Regions from separate parts of the Streptomyces sp. NPDC091209 genome, predicted to be linked through region 2. Evidence: riboswitches for the same ligand, from Rfam matches in the RefSeq annotation. Region 2 holds a riboswitch; each other region holds the start of a gene.
The links. Region 2 has a riboswitch for cyclic di-AMP ahead of ACIQRL_RS27970 (LysM peptidoglycan-binding domain-containing M23 family metallopeptidase). Riboswitches for the same ligand answer to the same signal wherever they lie in the genome.

Region 1 (4,123 bases), on a different contig from region 2:
TGGGTACTCGTGCCGGTCCGACGAGGTCTGCATGGGGCCCAGAGTACGGCTCGCGTACGACAACGGCGCGAGGCAGTCTGAGGGTGACGGACGCTGCCGCGGGGCCGCGGACCGGCACCGCGGCGGGCGGAACCGGGGACCGTCCGGGCATGCCTCACGATATGGAACACTGGTCTAGACAACCTGGAACACCCGAAGGGCAGCATCACATGGCTGAGCGCCGCGTCAACGTCGGCTGGACCGAGGGCCTCCACGCCCGCCCCGCCTCCATCTTCGTCCGGGCCACCACGGCCTCCGGCATCCCCGTGACGATCGCCAAGTCCGACGGCAACCCCGTCAACGCGGCCTCCATGCTCGCGGTCCTCGGCCTGGGCGCCCAGGGCGGCGAGGAGATCGTCCTCGCGTCGGACTCCGAGGGCGCGGACGCGGCTCTCGACCGTCTGGCGAAGCTGGTCGCCGAGGGGCTCGACGAGCTCCCCGAGACCGTCTGAGCCCACCAGACGCTCAGGACACACGCGGCCGAGCCGCGCCTCCCCTTCCCCGGGCGGCGAGGCTCGGCCGTTTTCCGCGCTCAGCTCAGGAATTCTCCCGGTGACACGTGCGGCCCTCGCGCCGCGGTCACGGAAATAGCGCGCTCCGAAATTCCGGGCACGCGAATAAAAGGGCACCAGAAATGAGCCCCTGCCGAATATCCCTCTTTGTATACGGCGCCTGTGTTAATGACGCGGGCCCGTCATGTTTACGGGATGTTGCGAACTTCTCACACGGTCCGGCCGGTCGCCGCCGGGAAAACGGAGCCGGTGCACGGCCGTCGCGCGCTCGGTGTGCAGCGCCGTGATCGCGCGGGCCCGCTCGCTGTCGCCGCGGGCGACCGCGTCGACGATGCCGCCGTGTTCCGCCCAGGACTCCGCGGGGTTGGCCGGCGCCTCCACCGAGTACATCCAGGCGATCTTGTGTCGCAGCTGGGCGAGCGTGGAGGTCAGCGCGGGACTGCCGGACGCCTGTGCGAGCGTCTCGTGGAACCAGCCGCCCAGCGAGCGCAGATCCTCGCTGTGGCCCCTCCTGGAACGCTCCTGGCCCAGCCTGACCAGGCCTCGCAGCACCTTGAGATGGGCCTCCGTACGCCGTTGGGCGGCCCGCGCGGCGCCCAGCGGTTCCAGCAGCATGCGCATCTCCAGGAGGTCCGCGGCCTCCTGCTCGGTGGGTTCCGCGACGCACGCGCCCGCGTGCCGGCGGGTGACCACGAAGCCCTCGGCCTCCAGGGTGCGCAGGGCCTCGCGCACGGGGACGCGCGAGACGCCGTAGCGCCGCGCGAGCAGTTCCTCGGTGAGCCGGCCGCCGCGCTCGTAGACACCCGCGACGATGTCGTCACGGATCGCCGTGCATACCGAGTGCGCCGGAATACGCATGACCGACCTCCGCTTTAATCCCCGCGAAACGCCATCGATTGACGCTTGTTCAGTGACTCTATTGCAGGAAGCCTGAATTTCCGATGGCGGGCCTGAATCCATGGATATTTTTTGGACAGACGGCCTCCGGAAACGATGATGCCCCGGCTCGGTGAGCCGGGGCATCGAAAGCGGTGAAGAAGCCGCGAAGCGGTCGTCAGACGTTGACTCCGTGCGAGCGCAGGTACGCGACCGGGTCGATGTCCGAGCCGTACTCCGCTGTCGTACGGGCCTCGAAGTGGAGGTGGGGTCCGGTGGTGTTGCCGGTGTCACCGGAGAGGCCGATCTGCTGCCCAGGAGTGACCGTCTGCCCCACCGACACCCCGATGGACGACAGGTGGCCGTACATGGTGTACGTGCCGTCAAGCATCTTGATCACTACTTGATTGCCGTAGGCACCGCCCCAGCCGGTCGTGACGACGGTGCCGGAGCCGACGGAGTGGACCGAGGTGCCGTACGCGGCATGGAAGTCGACGCCGGTGTGGCTTCCCGAGGACCAGAGGCTGCTGCTGGCCTGGTAGCCGGTGGAGACGTACGAACCGGTGATCGGGATGACGAACATGTTCAGGCGCTTGCGCTCGGCCTCACGGGCGGCGCGCTCCTTGGCCTCGCGGGACTTCGCGGCCTGCTCGGCGGCGTGCTTGCGCGCGGTCTGCTCGGCCTGCTTCCGCGCGGCAGCCTCCTCGGCGGCGCGCTGCTGCGCGAAGGCCTGGGCGTCGATCTGGTCGGCGACCGAGTCGCCGAGCGTGACGGCCTGGGTCAGCCCGGTCTGCTCGACGGAGGCTTCCGCGGCGAACGCGGGCGCGGCCAGGGTTCCGATCACACCGGTGGTGGTGAGCGCCGCCACCCCGACGGCGGTCGTGGTGGTGCTGTGCACCCGGCTCGGACGACGATGCTTGCCGGTGCCACAGGAGAACGCCATGTAGGGGCTGATCCTTTCCTTCCCTCTCGCCTACCGGGTTAGCTGACGGGTTCGGAGCAGGAAGGTCTCCTACGGACCCCCTCCGGGGAGGGCGTCCGATTCACCCCAGGGACTACGTGTGGGTCCCCGGCTCCCCTGACTCGCGCCATAGGGGGACTCGGCGATGACTGTCCGGTTGCCGCGGGCGCGGCGCACTGCGTGACGAACAGTCGGACCGACGCTAAACGGGGCATCATTCGAACAACAAACGGATCACGATTTTTGTAACGCATCCCACAGGGCAGAAGGGCAACGCCCGTACGAACACGGACATCTTGGGAGCGGTGTCCGGGAAAAAAGAAGGCCCTGACGACTCTTCAGTCACCAGGGCCTCCTCGGTCGCAGGGGCTCTACTCGGCGGCCACCACGCTGACTTCACCGATTCCGAGGGCCCTGACGGGCTCCTCGATCTGCGCCGCGTCGCCCACCAGAACGGTCACCAGACGGTCCATCGGGAACGCGCTCACGGCGGCCGCGGTGGCCTCCACGGTGCCGGTGGCGGCCAGTTGCTGATAGAGCGTCGCCTGATAGTCGTCCGGCAGGTACTGCTCGACCTGGTCCGCGAGCGTGCTCGCGACGGCCGCCGCCGTCTCGAACTTGAGGGGCGCGACACCCACCAGGTTCTGCACGGCCACATCGCGCTCCGTGTCGGTCAGCCCCTCGGCCGCCAGGGTGCGCAGCACCTTCCACAGGTCGTCGAGCGCAGGACCCGTGTTCGGGGTGTCCACCGAGCCGCTGATGGCGAGCATCGCGATGCCCGTGCCGTCCGGCGCGGAGCGCAGGACCTGGCCGAACGCCCGTACGCCGTAGGTGTAGCCCTTCTCCTCGCGCAGGACGCGGTCCAGGCGCGAGGTGAGGGTGCCGCCGAGGCAGTAGGTGCCGAGCACCTGGGCGGGCCACACGCGGTCGTGCCGGTCGGCGCCGACCCGGCCGATGAGCAGCTGGGTCTGGACGGCCCCGGGGCGGTCGACGATGATCACGCGGCCGGTGTCGTCGGCGCTCACCGGCGGCACGGGACGCGGCTCGGCGGACGAACCGGTCCAGGAGCCGAGCGTGTCGCCGAGCAGCTCGTCGAGGTCGACACCGGTCAGGTCGCCGACGACGACCGCGGTGGCCGTGGCGGGACGTACGTGCCTCTCGTAGAAGGCGCGTACGGCCGCCGAGTCGATGCTCTGGACGGTCTCCTCGGTGCCCTGGCGCGGGCGCGACATGCGCACGCTCGCCGGGAACAGTTCCTTGGAGAGCTCCTTGGCGGCACGACGGGCCGGGTTGGCCGTCTCGTGCGGGATCTCGTCGAGCCGGTTGCGCACCAGCCGCTCGACCTCGCTGTCCGCGAACGCGGGGGCCCGCAGGGCGTCGGAGAGCAGGCCCAGGGCCTTGGCCAGGCGCGAGACGGGCACTTCGAGGGACAGCCGTACGCCGGGGTGGTCGGCGTGCGCGTCGAGCGTGGCTCCGCAGCGCTCCAGTTCGGCGGCGAAGTCCTCGGCCGAGTGCTTGTCGGTGCCCTCGGAGAAGGCGCGCGCCATGATCGTGGCGATGCCGTCCAGACCCGCGGGCTCGGCCTCCAGCGGCGCGGCGAGGATGACCTCGACGGCGACGACCTGCTGGCCGGGGCGATGGCAGCGCAGCACGGTCAGGCCGTTGTCCAGGGTGCCGCGCTCGGGGGCGGGGAACGCCCACGGCTTGGGCCGGCCGCCCTGCGGCTGCGGGTGGA
Region 2 (4,123 bases):
GCCCGGCCGGGCCCCGTGCTGTCCGTGGTTCCGCCACCGGGTGGTCCCGTCTCAGGCCACCGACTCGATGCGCATCTTGATGTCGTCCGGTGACAGGGCCCCCTTGGCCGCCACGTGATCGCCCGAGGACTCCCCGCGCAACCGCCGTCCGATCCAGGGGACGAGATATTCGCGGGCCCACTGGATGTTGTCGCGGCGCATCTCGAGGGTGCCGCGCGGCGGGAGGGGCGGCCAGGGCTGGTCCGGGTCGGCGGGTACGTCGAGGCCGAGTACCTGTCCAGCACGGAGCGCCACCCGGGTATGGCCCTCGGGCGAGAGGTGCAGCCGGTCGCCGTCCCAGGCACGGCGGTCCTGGATCGTCTTGAGGGACCAGAGGTCGAGGACGGGACAGCCGTAGCGGTCCGCGATGGCCCGCACATGTCCGTTGTAGGTGGCGATCTTGCCGCGCAGATGCTTGAGCACGGGGACGCCACGGGTGTCGAAGCCGGTGGTCACCATGACGGTGCCGACGGCGGAGGTGAGGTCGGCGATCGCGCGCTCGAAGCGCTCCGCGACCTCGTCGGGGTCGGTGCCCGGGCGGATGATGTCGTTGCCGCCCGCGCAGAACGAGACCAGGTCGGGGCCGAGCTCCTTGGCCTTCAGGAGCTGGGACTCGACGATCTGGTCGAGCAGTTTGCCGCGCACGGCGAGATTGGTGTAATTGAAATCGCCTTCGGGTCGCCGGTCGGCGAGAAGTACCGCGAACCGGTCGGCCCAGCCGACGAACGCCCCGTCGGGCCCAGGGTCGCCGACGCCTTCGGTGAAGCTGTCCCCCACCGCCACGTACGACCCGATCACTGATCTGTCGTCACTCTTCGAATCGTCTGCCACATCGACCCATGATTCACCTTTCGATGTGAGCTACGCGACCGTAGGGAAGGGTTGACGGGCGGTGAGATAAGCCACTCGCCAAGCGTTGGTCAACTCTGGAATAAGGCTCATATCAAGGACGTTGAAGCAGCGATCACCCACGGGCGGGGGAATCACGGGAATCGCTCCATGGTGGTCGGGTGCTTCGCTCGACGGGTTTCAGCCGACTTCCGGGTCACGTGGCCCGTAAAGGGGACACCGAAGGCCGGACCCCGGGGATCGTGGGGTCCGGCCTTCGGTGTCGGTCCTGCCGTCAGGAGCAGGGGGTCGGGCGTCAGCCGACGGCGACACCGTGCGAGCGCAGGTACGCGACCGGGTCGACGTCGGAGCCGTAGTCGGGCGTGGTGCGGATCTCGAAGTGCAGGTGCGGTCCGGTGACGTTGCCGGTCGCGCCGGAGAGGCCGATCTGCTGTCCCGGGGTCACGGTCTGCCCCGCCGAGACGGACAGGGACGACATGTGGGCGTACTGGGAGTACTTGCCGTCGGCGTGCAGGATGACGACCTGGTTGCCGTAGGCGCCGCCCCAGCCCGCGGAGACGACGGTGCCCGCGGCGATGGACTTGATCGTGGTGCCGGTCGGGACCACGAAGTCCACGCCCGTGTGGTAGCCGCTGGACCACATGCTGCCCGCCACCTTGTAGCCGGTGCCGACGCTGCCGCCGTCGACCGGCAGGGTGTAGCCGGAACTGTTCTCGGCGGAGGCGGTGTTGGAGGCCGCGGTGTCGGTGGCCGGGGTCGCCTGGTCGGTCTTGGGGGCCGAGGCCGCCGTGCGGGTCGCCGCGTGAGTGGCCGCGTGGCCGGCGCCGGCGAAGGCCGCCTTCTTGCCGAGCGACAGCTTCAGACCGGGGTGGATCAGCGACGGGTCGCTGCCGATGGCCGAGCGGTTGTCGGAGTAGATCTTCTTCCAGCCGCCGGTGACGTTGTGCTCGTCGGCGATCTTCGAGAGGTAGTCGCCGGACCTCACCGCGTACGTCTTCGTCGTGGTGGTCCTCGCGGCGGCGGGCGCGGCGGTCGCGGCCTTCTCGACGTGCTGCGCGACGGCGGTGGCCGGGGTCGCGGCGTGGGCTCCCGTGGCTCCCATCAGGGGCAGCGCGAGTGCGGCGCCACCGGTTCCGGCCGCGGCGATCGAGCGGCTGAAACGGAGGGACTTGGGACGGCGGTGCTTACCCTTCGCGGGCATGACGATTTCCTCTCCGGCGCCTGCGGGGTGAGCTGTCGGGTGCGGGCTGGAGATGCCCGGCCACGCTGCTGCGCGGCTGTACCCCTAGCCTGTTCCGGAGACCGGACCAGGCGCGGAACCTGTGGGTCCCCCGCTCCTGCCGTGTACGGGTGAGTGTGCGGATTCCGGGCGGCGGCAGGATTGGGCGTCCGTCCGGATTGAGGCAGAACGTAAGCGAGACGAGAGCGCGTCGACAACCGTGTGCGCTTTCCGGGCGCTCACCTTTCTTGATCCATGCGGGAATTGCCGTCACCCTCTGTGGAATGACGATCTTTCGGGCCCCTCAAGGCGCCCGGAAATGCGGGGCGGTTGAGAAATCAGGACGGCAACGCATCGTCACGAATATGACGCTCCTCACGCGACTCGTCCCAGGGTGCTTTATTCCAGGGCCAGTTGGAATGAAGCCGCCAATTCGGACAGAACAGCCAGATGCGACGCGGACGGATATCCGTCACATCTGGATCCCTGTGTGGCCCGGCGCGCAAAAGGACCCGCGAAACGGCGCGCCAAAGTGCTGCAATCGGTGCAATTCGCCCCATTGGATCCACACGACAGGAAGAGGTGATCGACCTCTCGACGCATTCGGACAGGCGAACCCGTTGAGCAACATCATCACGGGGGTCTCGTCCGGGAGGCGGCGCCTGTGGACAGATCATTGCCTGAGGAACCCATGTCGTATCGTCGAGAGCGCGAGCCGGACACAACTGCCGACGAGCGACGCCGAATCCAGCCCGGCGGCGCCGGCGGCCCCATGAGAGGAGCCCCCCGTGACGCAGCAGGTCCCGTCGACCGAGCCCGAGCTCGGCGGAGTGCGCAACTTCCGCGACGTGGGGGGTCTGCCCACCGCGGACGGCCGACGAGTGCGCTACGGGCACCTGTTCCGCAGCGGCCACCTCGCGCACGCCACGGAGGACGACGCCGCGTTCCTCTCCTCCCTGGGACTCCACACGATCTTCGACTTCCGCAATGCCGCGGACCAGAAGCTGGAGGGCCCGGACGTCGAACTGCCGGGCGTACGGAACGTGAACCTTCCGCTGACCGACCCGGCGGACGGCGGCGCGTTCTGGAAGATGGTCCGCGACGGCGATCTCGACCAGCTCCGCGCGATCCTCGGCGACGGCAAGGCCGCGAACCGGATGATCAACTCGTATCGCACGATCATCAGGGAGCGCACGGCCGAGCACTCCCAGGTGCTGCACGCGCTGGCCGCGGACAGTGTGCCCGCGCTGATGCACTGCGCGGCCGGCAAGGACCGCGCCGGACTGTCCATCGCGATCACCCTGCTCGCCCTCGGCGTCGAGCGCGACGCGATCGTGGCCGACTACCTGGAGTCGAACGCCGCGCACCGCCGCTACAAGGTGCACCGCAGCAACACCTCGGCCGCCGCGTACTCCCCCGAGGTCATGGAACTGCTCAGCCCCCTGTTCGATGCCCGCGCCGAGTACCTGACGGCCGCGTTCGAGACGATCGAGGAGACCTGGGGCAGCGTCGACGACTACCTGGAGCAGGGACTGGGGATGACGCCGGAGCTGCGGGAGCGCCTGCGCGAGCGACTGCTGGACTGAGCCGGGCGCCCGGGTCTGCGGCGTCCACCGGTTCCCGTGGTTCCGCTGGAGCCGGTGGGATCAGTGGTTCTACTGCAATCACTGGCTCCAGTGGTTCCACCGGCTCCAGTGGTTCTACTGGTTCCGCTTCTACTGGTTCCGCGCGCCCAGCGTGAAGAGCAGATAGATGAAGGCCGCGAAGAGGTGGCCGACGGCGACGTAGATGATCAGCCGCACCCACAGGGCGCGCGGGAACTTGTCCTCCATGGACCGGCGGGGTTCCGTGGGTTCGGTCATGACGTCTCTCCCGAGGTGGGGTGGCCCGTCGCCGAGCCGAGGCACAGCGCGGCGACGGGGCTCTGCAGCAGGGTGTGTACGAAGAGGAGCTCGGCTCCGTCGCGGTCGGCGGCGGCGATGCGGTGCGGGGTCAGCGAGTCGAAATGGGCGCTGT
Region 3 (4,123 bases), on a different contig from region 2:
GCGGCGGTAGTGCTCGGCGACGTCCGGGAAGGCGCGCAGCAGATTGACCGTGGTCATGATCAGGTCGTCGAAGTCGAGCGCGTTGGCCTCGCGCAGCCGCGACTGGTACATCGCGTACGCCTGGGCGACGGTCTTCTCGAAGCCGTCGGAGGCCTGGGCGGCGAAGTCCTCCTCGTCGATCAGCTCGTTCTTCAGGTTCGAGATCTTGGCGCTGAACGACTTCGGCGGGAAGCGCTTGGGGTCGAGGTCGAGATCACGGCAGACGAGCGCCATCAGACGCTTGGAGTCGGCGGCGTCGTAGATCGAGAAGGACGAGGTGAAGCCGAGCGTCTTGCTCTCGCGGCGCAGGATGCGGACGCAGGCGCTGTGGAAGGTCATCACCCACATCGCGTTGGCGCGCGGGCCCACGAGCGCCTCGACGCGTTCCTTCATCTCGCCCGCGGCCTTGTTCGTGAAGGTGATCGCGAGGATCTGGCCGGGGTGGACGTTGCGCTCGCCGAGCAGATGCGCGATCCGGTGGGTCAGCACCCGGGTCTTGCCGGAGCCGGCGCCGGCCACGATGAGCAGCGGGGAGCCGGAGTGCACCACGGCCGCGCGCTGGTTCTCGTTCAGTCCGTCCAGCAGGGCCGCCGGGTCCACGGCCGGCCTGGGAGCGCCGTCGCGGTAGTACGCGTCCCGGCTCGGGGGCATGTCGAACTTCCCGCCGAACAGATCGTCCGGAACCGGCTCCGGTACGTGATCGTCCTCGGGCGGCGGGGGGTGTTCGTCCTCGTGGGCCGCGGAGGGCTTGAGGTTCGCCAGGAAGCTGTCGTCAAAGAGGCTGCTCATCGCTCTCCGAGTCTAGGCCGCCCCACTGACAGCCCGCCGCCACCCCGAGAACTCGACCGGAACTCGTGACACGAATCCCGGCCGCACAGGCTCCCGGGCCTCCCGGTTTCCCGGGCTTCCGGGCCTCCGGCTACCGGACCTCCGGGCCTCCCGGCTTCCGGTTTCCCGGGCCTCCCGGCTTCCGGGCTTCCGGGCTACCGGCTCCCGACTTCCGGGCCTCCGGCTTCCGGACCTCCGGGCCTCCCCGGCTTCCGGTTTCCCGGGCCTCCCGGCTTCCGGGCTTCCGGGCTTCCGGCTCCCGACTTCCGGGCTTCCGGCTCCCGACTTCCGGGCCTCCGGCTCCCGACTTCCGGGCCTCCGGCTTCCGGACCTCCGGGCCTCCCGGGCTTCCGGTTTCCCGGCTCCCGACTTCCGGGCCTCCGGCTTCCGGACCTCCGGGCCTCCCGGGCTTCCGGTTTCCCGGGCCTCCCGGCTTCCGGGCCTCCCGGCTTCCGGCCTCCCGGGCTCCCCGGCTTCCGGCTCCCCCTCCGAGTCGGTGGCCGACCCCACGGTCGGCTTCCCGGACCTCCGAGCCTCCGGGCCTCCGAGCCTCCCGGGCCTCCCGGGCTCCCCGGCTCCCGGCTTCCCGGGCCTCCCGGCTTCCCCGCATCGCACCTCACGGTCCATGACCGTGACCGTGCGCGACGGATCGGCGACGGTCAGTGTGCCCGAGGGTGCTACCGAGCGGCCGCGGCACGCAGGGCATGGGACACACGAGGCCAAGGGTCCGCAATGCGGATGAATCACCCCGAACGCGTCACGGGAGGCGGAGGGTGCGGGAAAGGTCACGAAAATGTATCGGGCATATCGCACATCAACCTTCACACGGGCCACAGCAGTTGGCTAGCGTGCCAGAAGGCCGCCCGACCGCAACCGGCGAACCTCGCCGGGCCGAGCGGCCTCCGCCGAGTTCGGCACGCCCACGGGCCGCCGGAGCCGGGGACCCACCGAACTTGGGGTGAATCGGTCCAACCGCCTTGTGGGGCAAGGACCGTAGGGCAACCTTCCGGAACCACCCGCCCGAACCCGACAGCTAACTCGGCAGGCGGATGACGGAAGGAGTCGCCTCTCTTGGCGTCACACCGCAAAGGGCGTCCTACGGGTACGCGCATCGCAGGCATACGAACCCCGGCCCTCGCCACGGCGGCCCTCACCTCCGTGGCCCTGCTCTCCCAGACGGCGAACGCCGCCCCCTCGGCCGAACCCAGGCCCAGCGTCGTAGAGGTCTCGAAGAAGGTCGACGCCCTCTACCACCAGGCCGAGACGGCCACCGACAAGTACAACGCGAGCCGGGAGAAGACCGCCGAGCAGCGGAAGCGCGTCGACACCCTCCTCGACGACGTCGCCCAGCGCACCGAGAAGCTCAACACCGCGCGCGAGGAGCTGGGTTCGTTCGCCGCGGCGCAGTACCGCACCGGGGCCGCCGCACCCAGCACCGCGACCCTGCTGCTCGCCGACAACCCGCAGGACTACTTCGACCAGACCCAGTTGATGAGCCGCCTGACGAACCGCCAGAAGGCGGCCGTCGACGACTACATCACGGAGCAGGCCACCACCGCCAAGAAGCGCACGGAGGCCTCCCAGAGCCTGGAGTCGCTGACCGCCTCGCAGAAGGCGCTCAAGACGTCCAAGGCCGCGGTGCAGCGGAAGCTCGGCGAGGCCCGCAGCCTGCTCTCGAAGCTGAACGCCGAGGACAAGGCGCGGCTGGCGGCGATCGAGAAGAAGAAGCAGGAGCAGGCCACGGCCAAGGCGGCGGAGCTGGCACGGCAGCAGGCCGCCGCCGCGAAGGCCGCCCAGCAGCAGTCGTCGGGCACCACGACCGGCTCGACGGCCGGTTCGACTGCCGGATCGGCGACGGGATCGACGGCCACGGGCTCCTCGTCGAAGGCGGCCGAGGCGCTCGCCTTCGCTCGCGCACAGATCGGCAAGCCGTACGTCTGGGGCGCCACCGGCCCGGACTCCTACGACTGCTCGGGCCTGACCCAGGCCGCCTGGAAGGCCGCCGGCGTCAGCCTCCCGCGCGTCACCTATGACCAGGTGAACGCCGGCACGACGGTCCCCCTCGCCGACGCCCAGCCCGGCGACCTGGTCTTCTTCTACAACGACATCAGCCACGTCGGCCTCTACATCGGCAACGGCATGATGATCCACGCGCCGAAGCCGGGAGCGTACGTCCGCGAGGAGTCGATCTACTACGACGGCACCTCGGCGATCCACAGCGTGGTGCGCCCGGCGTAGACCGGGGTACGAGCGACGCCCTTCGCGGGGCACGCGCGCGGGGAGCGACCGAGGCTCCGTGCCCGCGTGCCCCGAGTTTTCGTGCCCCCCGCGCGCGTGCCCGGTGTTTTCGCGCTCCTCACGCGCGTGCCCCACCGGTAACGGGTCCGGAGATCCCTAGCATCGGGCGCATGCCAGATACACCGGACATGCCGGACACCGCTTCGTTCCGCGCCTGGTGGGCGGGGCGGTCGCCCGCCGCCGGAACCGCCGTCATGGCCACCGGCATCATCTCGATCGGGCTGCACCTGACCGGCTACGAGACCCTCTCCCGGATCGCGCTGGTCCTCGCGTCGCTCGCCTGGCTCGGGCTCGCCGCGGACTTCCTCGTCCGGCTGATGGGCGACCGGGAGCAATGGGTGCGACAGGCCGGCACGCCGGCAGGCCTCACCGCGGTCGCGGCGACCACCGTGCTCGGCACCAGGTTCTCCGTGCTGGGGTGGCAGGGGCTCGCCGAGGCCCTGCTCGCGCTGTCGGCGGCCCTGTGGCCCATCCTGCTGCTGACCGTCGTACGGCACTGGCGGCGCCGTATGGCGGGAGAGGTGTTCCTCGTCTGCGTGGCCACGCAGGGGCTCTCGGTCCTCGGCTCGACGATCGCCACCGCCGTGGGTCCGGACTGGCTCGCGCACGCGGCGATGGTGCTGTTCTGGCTGGGGATCGTGCTCTACGGGGTGTCGTTCGCGCACTTCGACCTGTGGGAGGTGAGGAAGGGCGCCGGGGACCACTGGGTGGCGGGCGGCGCGCTCGCGATCTCGGCCCTGGCCGGGGCGGAACTCGTCAGCGCGCACCACGTGAACATGTACCTGTGGAACAACGACGACCAGGGCGTCCTGCGCGCCGCGACCGGCACGCTGCTCGTGCTCGACCTCGCCTGTTACTGCCTCCTGGTCATCGCGGAGGCGGTGTGGCCGCGTCCGCGGTACGACATGCGGCGCTGGGCGACCGTCTTCCCGCTGGGGATGACGGCGGTGGCGACCCT
Region 4 (4,123 bases), on a different contig from region 2:
CCCCTGGTCGCCGCGCCGCTCTACTCGCAGCGCGGCACCGTCCTCACCGGCGTCCTCGCCGTCGGCGCGGTCCTCGTGGTCCACTGCGTGCTCGGCATCGTCCTGCAGGTCGACGCGGTCACCGAAACGGTCACGGTGACGACGGCCGCCGTCCTCGCCGTCCTCATCAACATCCTGGTCCGGCGCGGCGACGAACGGCTCGCCTCCGTCCGGGAGATCGCCGAGTTCGCGCAGCGCGCCGTGCTGCCCGAGCCCGAGGCGCGCATCGACGGCCTCGATGTCGCGGCCCGCTACGAGGCGGCACAGGAGGACGCGTTCATCGGCGGGGACCTGTACGCGGTGCAGGACTCCCCGTACGGCGTGCGGCTGGTCGTCGGCGACGTACGGGGGAAGGGGATGACCGCCGTGGCGGCCGTCGCCGTGGTGGTCGGCGCGTTCCGGGAGGCGGCCGAGCAGGAGGCGACCCTGGAGGCGGTCGCGGGGCGTCTGGAGCGGGCGCTGACGCGCGCGGGCACCCGGCGCGACAGCATCGACGCGTTCGAGGGGTTCACCACCGCCGTCCTCGCGGAGATTCCGCACGACAAGGACGTCGTCCGCGTCGTCAACCGAGGACATCCGCCGCCCCTGCTCCTGCATCCCGACGGCACGCTCGTCACCCTCGCCGCCGAGTCCTTCGCGCTGCCCCTCGGCATGGGCGAACTGGGCGCCTGGCCCGACCCGGCGGTCCAGGGACGCTTTCCGCGCGGGTCCACGCTGCTCCTGTACACGGACGGTCTGTCCGAGGCCCGCGATCCGCGCGGAACGTTCTACGATCCGGCCGCGTGGCTCGCCGGACGGGTCTTTCCCGGCCCCGACGCACTGCTGGCCGCCCTCTCCGAGGCGGTCCGCCGGCATGCGGGCGGCGCATTGACGGACGACATGGCACTGCTCGCCGTCCGGCATTTTTGACGCGTGCCCGTGAGGCGATTTCCGAGAGGTCGGGAAACCCTTCGCGTACAACGCCCGCGGCCTTTTCGGACATCGTCACGAGCGGTGATCGGACCGTGTCCCTCCGCATAGCGACTGATGCACCGTCAAGTGAATCCGTGTCGACGAGGTTGGACCAACTCGCCCGTCTTTCATCGCTCATGACCCCAAAGTCCTGGCCAAAAGCCGTTAATGATCAGTCGGAACATCTTGGAATTCGGTGCCTGGGTCTATTAACGTTCGATAACGCAGCGCGGTCGTTACAGCCGTCACAAGAGGTGGCTCCGTGCGTACGCGCCGAATCCCGCAAGGGAACCGGGGAACCAACAACTTGGGGTGAATCGAGCGTATTTCCGCCGTGGAAGCACGGTGGCCGTACGCGCGTAGGAGACCTTCCTGCTCCGAACCCGTCAGCTAACCCGGTAGGCGGCAAGGAAGGAAAGGAGTGCGCCCACGTGGCGTCCAACCGGCCCGCTCAGCCGACCTCGTTCGCGCCGAATGACGCGCAGGCCTTCGGCCATGGCAAGGACGAGGGACCCTGGGAGGAGTGGAATCCCACCGAGGATTCCGTTCTTCCGATCCGCGGCCGGCACCGCACGGGCAAGCAGCGCGGCGGAGGACTCGCCCGCAGTTCCACGGTTCTCGGCGTCGGTGTCATAGCCGCCGTCGGTGGCGGTGGTATCGCCAGCGCCGCGCCGGGCAAGCCGCCCGTCTCGATCTCGCTGCCCGACCTGGCCTCGGTCACCCACTCCGCCGAAGCCCTGATCTCGCACGGCGGATCCAGCACCCCCAAGGGCTCCACGACTCCGCTCACCAGCGTAGGCCTGACCAGCGCCGACACGGCCCAGGGCGCGACGGACGCCGGCGAGGCGCTGCGCGCCCGGATCATGCAGCAGGCCCAGTCGCAGCAGGCGCACGCCGACAGCACCACGCAGCAGGCCGCCCTGTCCGCCGTCGTGAAGAAGAAGGCGGACGACGCCGAGGCCAAGGCCGACGCGGCGAAGAAGAAGGCGGCGGAGGCGGCCAAGGCGAAGGCCGAGACCGAGCGCCTCGCCGAGCTCGCCAAGAGCTACACGCTGCCGACCTCCTCGTACACCCTGACCTCGCGCTTCGGCGAGGCCGGCGCCCTGTGGTCCTCCGGCTACCACACGGGACTCGACTTCGCGGCGCCCACCGGCACGCTCATCAAGGCGATCCACAGCGGCACCGTCACCGAGGCCGGCTGGGCCGGCTCGTACGGCTACCGCACGATCCTCACCCTCGACGACGGTACGGAACTCTGGTTCTGCCACCAGTCCTCGATCAGCGTCAGCGTGGGCCAGAAGGTCGCCACGGGCGATGTCATCGGGCGCGTGGGCGCGACGGGCAATGTCACCGGGCCGCACCTGCACCTCGAAGTGCACCCCGGCGGCGCCGCCACCCCCATCGACCCGATGGCGTGGCTCCAGAGCAGGGGTCTCAACCCCTGATCCGTGTCCTCCCTGATCTCCGGCGGTCCTGACGTCCACCCCCCCGACGTCAGGGCCGTCGGTCAGGCAGGTGCGGGCGCTGCGGGCACCTGCCGGGCCGGGACGAGTGCGGACCGGGCCGGGACGAGTGCGGAATACGTGCATCCGGCAGGGGCGTTGATCCCGTACATGACTTCTCTTCGCAAGCTCGGTTCGTCCGACCTCGAGGTCTTCCCGCTCTCCCTCGGCGGCAACGTCTTCGGCTGGACGGCCGACGAGACCCGGTCCTTCGCCGTGCTCGACGCCTACGCGGCCGCCGGCGGCAACTTCCTCGACACGGCCGACTCCTACTCGGCGTGGATCGAGGGCAACGAGGGCGGCGAGTCCGAGACCATCATCGGCAAGTGGCTGAAGAGCCGAGGCAACCGCGCGGACATCGTCGTCGCCACCAAGGTCAGCCAGCACCCCGCGTACCCTGGGCTGTCCGGTGCCAACATCAAGGCCGCGGCCGACGCGTCGCTGCGCCGCCTGGGCACCGACCACATCGACCTCTACTACACGCACTTCGACAAGCCGGAGGTGCCGGTCGACGAGATCATCGGGGCCCTCGACGAGCTGGTGACGGCCGGCAAGGTGCGGCACATCGCGGCCTCCAACATCTCGCCGGAGCGGCTCCAGGAGTCCCTGGAGTTCTCCGACCGCGAGGGTCTCGCGCGCTATGTCGCGCTCCAGCCGCAGTACAACCTGGTCTCGCGCGACACCTACGAGGGCCCTCTGCGGGACGTCGCCTCCCGGGCCGGTCTGGCCGCGGTCCCGTACTACGGGCTCGCCTCCGGTTTCCTCACCGGCAAGTACCGCCCCGGCACGACGGTCGACTCGCCCCGGGCGGCGGGTGCGGCCAAGCACCTCGACTCGGAACGCGGACCGAAGGTCCTCGCGGCCCTCGACGAGATCGCCGGAGCCCACGGCGTCGCGGTCCCGACGGTCGCCCTCGCCTGGCTGGCCGCACAGTCGACGGTCGCCGCGCCGATCGCCTCCGCCCGCACGGTGGAGCAGCTTCCGGCGCTGCTGGGAGTCGCGGATCTGGCGCTGACGGACGAGGAACTGACGCGGTTGTCGACCGCGTCGGCGTAAGCGCCGGCGTTTTCCGGGGGTGCGGGGCCGTTCCGCGTTACGAGCTGTACGGGTTGTACGCGGGGTACGGCACCGGTGCCGACGCCTGGGCCGGTGGCCCGTACGGCTGCGCGGGGGGAGCGACGTACCCGTACCCGTGGTCCGGCCAGGGCGGTGTCACGGGCAGTGGTGTCGTCGCGTGGGCCGCGTAGGCGAGGGCCGGGTGGGCGGTCTCCCGGCGGCGCCACAGCTCGCCGAGCAACTCGCGCTCGCGTACGACGAAGTCGGAGCCCGCACGGCCCCGGCGCCCCCGGTGGCGGAGGAACGCCAGCGAGGTCGCGTACGCCTCGTACTCCGCCACCGAGCGCGCCGCCGCCTTTCCGAAGTGATGGACGGCGTACTCGCGGGCGAGCCGTCGTGCCCGCATCGAGCCGAGGGCCCACGGTTCGGTCGCGCCCAGCCATCCGGCGACGGTGTACACGGGCAGTTCGGTGCGCACGGTGCGCAGCTCGCGCTGCCGGGTCCAGACGACCAGCCAGGTCAGCAGCCCGAACGCGGGCACCATGAACACGGCGTACACGCCGAAGAACCCGAAC

Region 1: linked by a shared signal. The riboswitch ahead of ACIQRL_RS37060 (M23 family metallopeptidase) and the one ahead of ACIQRL_RS27970 (LysM peptidoglycan-binding domain-containing M23 family metallopeptidase) in region 2 are both predicted to bind cyclic di-AMP.
Region 3: linked by a shared signal. The riboswitch ahead of ACIQRL_RS37585 (NlpC/P60 family protein) and the one ahead of ACIQRL_RS27970 (LysM peptidoglycan-binding domain-containing M23 family metallopeptidase) in region 2 are both predicted to bind cyclic di-AMP.
Region 4: linked by a shared signal. The riboswitch ahead of ACIQRL_RS10080 (M23 family metallopeptidase) and the one ahead of ACIQRL_RS27970 (LysM peptidoglycan-binding domain-containing M23 family metallopeptidase) in region 2 are both predicted to bind cyclic di-AMP.

What each region holds. Positions count from the first base shown of each region.
Region 1 covers NZ_JBIVVR010000019.1:23,279-27,401, forward strand. The annotation lists gene ACIQRL_RS37045 (GNAT family N-acetyltransferase) at 1-33, opposite strand, end outside; gene ACIQRL_RS37050 (HPr family phosphocarrier protein) at 210-491, shown strand; gene ACIQRL_RS37055 (GntR family transcriptional regulator) at 717-1,409, opposite strand; gene ACIQRL_RS37060 (M23 family metallopeptidase) at 1,606-2,370, opposite strand; cyclic di-AMP (ydaO/yuaA leader) riboswitch at 2,383-2,543, opposite strand; gene ACIQRL_RS37065 (M16 family metallopeptidase) at 2,760-4,123, opposite strand, start outside.
Region 2 covers NZ_JBIVVR010000010.1:163,147-167,269, forward strand. The annotation lists gene ACIQRL_RS27965 (SGNH/GDSL hydrolase family protein) at 52-837, opposite strand; gene ACIQRL_RS27970 (LysM peptidoglycan-binding domain-containing M23 family metallopeptidase) at 1,184-2,089, opposite strand; cyclic di-AMP (ydaO/yuaA leader) riboswitch at 2,094-2,251, opposite strand; gene ACIQRL_RS27975 (tyrosine-protein phosphatase) at 2,896-3,693, shown strand; gene ACIQRL_RS27980 (DUF6126 family protein) at 3,823-3,939, opposite strand; gene ACIQRL_RS27985 (helix-turn-helix domain-containing protein) at 3,966-4,123, opposite strand, start outside.
Region 3 covers NZ_JBIVVR010000020.1:3,780-7,902, forward strand. The annotation lists gene pcrA (DNA helicase PcrA) at 1-828, opposite strand, end outside; cyclic di-AMP (ydaO/yuaA leader) riboswitch at 1,761-1,931, shown strand; gene ACIQRL_RS37585 (NlpC/P60 family protein) at 1,939-3,105, shown strand; gene ACIQRL_RS37590 (tellurite resistance/C4-dicarboxylate transporter family protein) at 3,276-4,123, shown strand, end outside.
Region 4 covers NZ_JBIVVR010000002.1:681,086-685,208, forward strand. The annotation lists gene ACIQRL_RS10075 (PP2C family protein-serine/threonine phosphatase) at 1-948, shown strand, start outside; cyclic di-AMP (ydaO/yuaA leader) riboswitch at 1,252-1,410, shown strand; gene ACIQRL_RS10080 (M23 family metallopeptidase) at 1,422-2,435, shown strand; gene ACIQRL_RS10085 (aldo/keto reductase) at 2,604-3,548, shown strand; gene ACIQRL_RS10090 (PrsW family intramembrane metalloprotease) at 3,586-4,123, opposite strand, start outside.